DNA from 2 places in the Acetoanaerobium noterae genome. Region 2 is predicted to be linked to the other one. Evidence: a T-box and tRNA genes for the amino acid it is inferred to sense, from the RefSeq annotation. Region 2 holds a T-box; the other holds one or more tRNA genes.
The links. The T-box of region 2 lies ahead of thrS (threonine--tRNA ligase). A T-box ahead of a tRNA ligase gene usually reads a tRNA of that ligase, here a tRNA-Thr.

Region 1: it encodes a tRNA-Thr, which carries the amino acid that the T-box ahead of thrS (threonine--tRNA ligase) is inferred to sense. The anticodon was not compared.

The regions. Positions count from the first base shown of each region.
Region 1 covers NZ_FUYN01000008.1:38,046-41,469, reverse strand. The annotation lists gene rlmB (23S rRNA (guanosine(2251)-2'-O)-methyltransferase RlmB) at 1-526, shown strand, start outside; gene B5X47_RS12465 (NYN domain-containing protein) at 537-1,076, shown strand; gene sigH (RNA polymerase sporulation sigma factor SigH) at 1,090-1,779, shown strand; tRNA gene B5X47_RS12455 (tRNA-Thr) at 1,923-1,998, shown strand; gene tuf (elongation factor Tu) at 2,057-3,250, shown strand.
Region 2 covers NZ_FUYN01000004.1:71,844-75,267, reverse strand. The annotation lists gene B5X47_RS08850 (SpoIIE family protein phosphatase) at 1-1,031, shown strand, start outside; gene B5X47_RS08845 (DUF445 domain-containing protein) at 1,050-1,655, shown strand; T-box leader at 1,698-1,904, shown strand; gene thrS (threonine--tRNA ligase) at 1,989-3,424, shown strand, end outside.

The sequences.
Region 1 (3,424 bases), on a different contig from region 2:
GGCACTAGTAACAGATTATAAATACTATGAACTTGAAGAAGTGTTAGATGAAATTAGAGAAAAAAACGAAAAACCTTTCTTTATTATATTGGACGAAATAGAGGATCCTCATAATCTAGGAGCTATAATTCGTTCAGCAGAGGGTGCTGGAGCTCATGGTGTAATCATACCAAAACGAAGATCGGCCTCTGTGAATGCAACTGTAGAAAAGACAGCTGCTGGAGCGGCGTCTTACATGAAGGTTATAAAGGTAACCAATCTAGTATCTACCGTTGAGAAGCTTAAGAAAGAGGGTATATGGATTTATGCCTTGGATATGGATGGAGAGTCATATGATAGAGTGGATTTAAAAGGCTCAGTTGCTTTAGTAGTAGGAAATGAAGGTAAAGGTATATCGAGACTTCTAAAGGACAATTGTGATTTTACCCTCAAAATACCTATGAAAGGGAAAGTCGGGTCTTTAAATGCGTCTGTGGCTGCGTCTATTCTTTTGTATGAAGTAGTAAGGCAAAGACGAAATAGTTAGGAAGATAAAATTGAAAAAGAAATTTACGGACTATCTCATAGTAGATGGCTATAATGTAATTAATGCATGGAGTGATTTAAATGAAATGGCTAAAGTGGACCTAGAAGGAGCGAGAGAAAAACTCAATTTTATTCTAGGTGAATATGCTGCTTTTAGTGGAATCTACACCATAGTTGTCTATGATGCCTACAGAGTCAAAGCTCATACGAAGCGAGAAGAAGAAATAGGCAATTTAAAAATTGTGTATACAAAAGAAAAGCAAACTGCCGATTCATATATAGAAAAGCTTATAACCGAGTTTGGACCCAAAAAGCACTTGAGTATAAGAGTTGCCAGTGATGACATGGCTGAGCAGCAGATGGTTCTTGGCAAGGGTGGAAGCAGAATAACTACAAGAGAGCTAAATATAGAGGTGCAGCGCTCAAACACTAAAATTAAAACCACAACAAAGACGAAAAAAACAGAAAAAAACACCTTAGAGGATGTGGTTGATACTGATGTGCTTCGAAAATTAGAGGAAATAAGAAAAGGTATATCTAAGGGGAAATGATGGAGGCTGTTAAATGTCAAAAAATGAGGACTTGAAATATGATTTCGCAATTGCTGACTCAGACATCGTTGATGAAAACAAAGAAATAATAAGCGACGATGAAGCTGACGTAGATGACAATATGGTTTTTAGAGCGAAGGCAGGAGACGAAAAATCTTTAAATCATATTCTAAGAAAATATCGCAACTTTGTAAGATCAAAAGCCAAGCCCTTTTTTATCGTTGGAGCTGATAAAGAAGATATATTGCAAGAAGGAATGATTGGGTTATTCAAAGCAATTAGAGATTATGATGAAGAAAAAACGGTTTCGTTTAGAGCCTTTGCAGAGCTATGTGTAACTAGGCAAATTATCACAGCTGTAAAAACGGCAACTAGGCAAAAACATATTCCCCTTAATTCATATATTTCTCTTAACAAACCTATGAGTGAAGAAGATCCAGATAAAACTCTTATGGATATGATGAAAAATTCTCATATAAGTGACCCTGAGCAGCTTATAATAAGTAAAGAGGAAATGAAGCTCATAGAAGAAAAAACAAAGGAAATGCTAAGTGAGTTTGAAACTAGGGTTTTATCACTATATTTAAAAGGTTATTCCTATAATGAAATATCTGAGAAGCTTTGCAAGCATCCTAAAAGTGTTGATAATGCTCTTCAGAGAATAAAAAGAAAGTTTGAAAAATATTTAGAGCAAAGAGATTAAAATAAATGAGTAATTTAAAACTAAAGAAAACAAAAATTACTTTTAAATTTCAATAATTTTATAGCGTTGATAATAAGATTTTAATATGCAAAAAATCTTTCTTGATTTTTGCGTATAAACATAGTACAATATGCCTTGTAAGTGCTCACGTGGCTCAGTCGGTAGAGCGTCGCCTTGGTAAGGCGGAGGTCGGCGGTTCAAGTCCGCTCGTGAGCTCCATTTCTTTTTTATAATAATGAAACACTTGGAAGTGTTTATTGGAGGAGGAGCTAAAAAAATGGCAAAAGCTAAATTTGAAAGAACCAAGCCACACGTTAATATTGGAACAATAGGACACGTTGACCACGGAAAAACAACATTAACAGCAGCAATCACAAAGACATTACATGCAAGATACGGATTCGGAGCAGCAGTAGATTTCGAAAACATAGATAAGGCACCAGAGGAAAGAGAAAGAGGAATCACAATCTCAACAGCACACGTTGAGTATGAGACTCCAAACAGACACTATGCACACGTTGACTGCCCAGGCCATGCTGACTACGTTAAGAACATGATCACAGGAGCAGCACAGATGGACGGAGCTATCCTAGTATGTTCAGCAGCAGATGGACCAATGCCACAAACAAGAGAGCATATCCTACTATCAAGACAGGTAGGGGTACCATACATCGTAGTATTCCTAAACAAATGTGACATGGTAGATGACGAAGAGCTACTTGAGCTAGTAGAAATGGAAGTAAGAGACCTACTAAACGAGTACGAATTCCCAGGAGATGACACTCCAATCATCAGAGGATCAGCACTAAAAGCATTAGAAGATCCAGCATCTGAGTGGGGAGACAAAATCGTTGAGTTATTCGAGCAAATCGATAGCTACATTCCAGAGCCAGAAAGAGATATCGACAAGCCATTCCTAATGCCAGTAGAGGACGTATTCTCAATCACTGGTAGAGGAACAGTTGCAACAGGAAGAGTAGAAAGAGGAATTCTAAAAGTTCAAGACGAGGTAGAAATCGTTGGACTTACAGAAGAAGCAAGAAAAGTAGTAGTAACTGGAGTAGAGATGTTCAGAAAGTTACTAGATCAAGCGCAAGCTGGAGATAACATAGGAGCACTTCTTAGAGGTGTAACTAGAGATGATATCGAAAGAGGACAAGTTCTAGCTAAAACTGGTACAATCAAACCAAGAACGAAGTTCACTGCAGAAATCTACGTACTTAAAAAAGAAGAGGGTGGAAGACATACTCCATTCTTCAAAGGATATAGACCACAGTTTTACTTCAGAACAACTGACGTAACTGGTGACATTCAGCTTCCAGATGGCGTAGAAATGGTTATGCCTGGAGATAACATCACAATCACTGTTGATCTTATTACTCCTATCGCTATGGAAGAGGGACTTCGTTTTGCTATCAGAGAAGGCGGAAGAACTGTAGGCGCTGGTGTTGTTGCTACAATCGTAGAGTAATTAAAGCCCTGACTTATATACGAGCTTTTGCATTATGCAAAAGCTCGTTTTTTATTTTTTGTTTTTTAGATTCCGATAGCAAAGCTAAAAAACAAATTAAAAAAAATAGCTTATAAAAAAATAATTTCATTTAATTTTTTACTTAATGATATATAAAAAAATAAATTTGCGTAT
Region 2 (3,424 bases):
ATATTTTAGCTACATTGACCTCTAAAATTGCAATTACAATGCTTAAGCAAGGAGCTACAATTGAAGAGGTTGTAAACACCATTATAAATACTCTACCAGTATGTAAGGTTAGAGGACTTGCATATTCGACATTTACAATTATATACGGCATTAATTCAGGCAAGGTTTATATTGCTAGATTTGATAATCCGCCTGTATTTTTAAAAAGGGATGGAGCTGTAACGTTAATCGAAGGCGATGATGTTCAAATTGCTGATAAAAATGTAAAAGAGGCTGAATTTAATATCAAGGATGGGGATACTATAATTGCAATTAGCGATGGTATTTTGCACGCAGGCATCGGAAGAATAATGAATCTAGGGTGGCAAGAGCCAGAATTAGCTGCATATATTTCAAAGCTACCAGACGAGCTTAGCGCTATGAGTATTGCAAAAAAAATAATTACAACCTGCAACGATCTTTATGGAGATTTGCCTCAAGATGATGCTAGCTGCATGGTACTAAAATATCAAAAACCAGAAAAAGTAACTTTATTTACTGGACCGCCAGTAGAAAAAAATGACGATACTAAAATTGTTTCCGAGCTTATGTATGGAAAAGGAAAAAAGATTGTATGTGGAGGCACAGCCGCATCTATTGTTTCGAGGATACTAGAAAAGCCTGTTAATATAGACATGAGCAACAGCAATCCCGATATACCTCCAATTGCATATATAAAAGGCATAGATTTAGTTACAGAAGGGGTATTGACATTAGCCAAAGCGCTCGAGATTCTCGAGGATTATAAAAGCTCAATTTCTCATATAGATGACATGTTTACAAATGATAAAAATACAAATGCTGTGTATATGCTACTTAAAATTTTACTAGATGAAGCTACTCATATTAGAATTTTATTTGGAAGAAGAGTAAATCCCGCGCATACAGAAATAGGATTTCCTGAGGACATAAGTTCAAAACATGATATAATAAAAAAGCTTGCAGAAATTCTAAAAGAATTTGGAAAAATTGTAACAATTGAATACTATTAATGATGGAGTGGTGAATAAATGCAATTTGTAACAATAATGTTCATGGTAATTATAGGTGCCGTTATAGGATGGATTACAAACATCCTAGCTATTAAGCTTTTATTTAGACCTTTAAGACCTTATAAAATACCTTTACTTAATTATGAAATTCAAGGACTTCTTCCTAAAAGGAAAGCTGAAATTGCGAGTAATATAGGCAAAACAGTGGATGAAGAATTGCTTTCTATAGAGGATATTTTAAATAAAATGATTGAAGATGAAGATAAGAGTAATATAGTTAAAGCAATAAAAATAAGAGTTAATATGATAATTGACGATAAGATGCCTCCTATTATGCCCTCTACTTTTAAAAATATGATTAAGGAATACGTGGATACTGTAGTGGAGGAAGAAATTGCTTCTCTTATAAATGATTTAAGTGAGGATTTGATTCATAAAGCAACAGCTAGAATCAATATCAAGGAAATGGTAGAAGACAGAATTAATGCTTTCGAAATGGAAAAAATAGAGGATATAATATTATCTATTGCAAAAAAAGAATTAAAGCATATAGAACGTTTGGGTGGAATACTTGGTGGTTTAATTGGACTGATTCAGGGTATAATTGTCATAATGATAAGATAGTTATTGACAAGTTATTTATAATTACGTATAATCCAAATAAATGATACAGCTATGATTAGGACAAGTAGTGGATTTGCTTTCTTTCAGAGAGAGAGGTAGTAGGTGTGAGCCTCTTAGAATGTACCCATGAATACCACCTATGAGCTTTTTCCGAAATAAGGAAAACGTGAAGGCACGTTATAGCCTACAAGAGTTACTTGAGAAATCAAGTTAATTTGGGTGGAACCGCGATAATTAATCGCCCCATTATTTGGGGTGATTTTTTTGTACCCCAAATTAATAAAAACTTATATCGTATAAAATTTATATTAACTAATAAAAGGAGGAAAAGTTATGATAAAGATTGAATTAAAAGATGGTTCATTAAAAGAATTTGAAAGTGGCATCAGAGCCATAGATGTAGCAAATAGCATAAGTGAAGGCTTAGCAAGAGCTATAGTGGGAGCTAAAATCAACGGTGAAGTAAAGGACTTGAAAACTCCTATAAATGATGATGCTAAATTAGAATTTGTAAAGTTTGAAGATAAGGATGGAAAAGAAGTATTTTGGCATACTTCTACTCATGTTATGGCTCAAGCAATTAAAAGATTATATCCTGAAGCTAAGCTTGCTATTGGGCCAGCTATTGAAAATGGATTTTACTATGACATAGATTTAGAGCATAGATTATCTCCAGAGGATTTAGAAAAAATTGAAGCTGAAATGAAAAAAATAGTTAAAGAAGAATTTGAAGTTGAACGCTATGAGCTTCCTAAAGACGAAGCTATTGACTTCATGAAGAAGCTAGGTGAAGACTATAAGGTAGAGCTGATTGAGGGATTGGAAGAGGGAAGTACAATATCTTTTTATAAACAAGGAGAATTTACAGACCTTTGTGCAGGACCTCATCTTCCAAATGTAAAGAAAGTAAAAGCCTTTAAGCTTTTATCTGTAGCGGGGGCATATTGGAGAGCTGATCAAAGCAATAAAATGCTTCAAAGAGTTTACGGTATTGCTTTTGAGAAAAAGAAAGATTTGGATGATTATATCCAGATGATGGAGGAAGCAAAACTTCGTGACCATAGAAAGCTAGGTAAAGAGCTGGAGCTGTTTACACTTCTTGATGAGGGTCCAGGCTTTCCGTTCTTCTTGCCAAAAGGAACTGTTTTAAAGAATAAATTATTAGAATATTGGAGAGAAGTTCATAGAGAAGATGGCTATGTAGAAATAGAAACTCCTATAATCTTAAATAGACAATTATGGGAAACTTCTGGCCACTGGTTTAATTATAAGGAAAATATGTATACTGTAGAAATCGATGAAGAGGATTTTGCAATAAAACCTATGAACTGCCCTGGAGGGATGCTGGTTTATCAAACAAAAATGCGTTCTTACAAGGATTTCCCTATAAGAATGGGAGAAATAGGTAGAGTTCATAGACACGAATTATCAGGGGCTCTGCATGGACTTATGAGAGTAAGAGCCTTTACTCAAGACGATGCCCATATATTTATGCTACCTGAGCAGATTAAAGATGAAATAAAAGGGGTAGTAAGCTTAATAGACAAAATTTATAAGACATTTGGTTTTTCATATCATCTTGAGCTATCAACTAGACCTGAGAAATTTTTAGGCGAAATTTCTATGTGGGATGAAGCAGAATCAAATCTTAAAGCAGCTCTTGAGGAGCTAGGACTTCCTTATATCATAAACGAAGGAGATGGCGCTTTTTATGGCCCTAAGATTGATTTCCATCTTAGAGATTGTATAGGTAGAACTTGGCAGTGCGG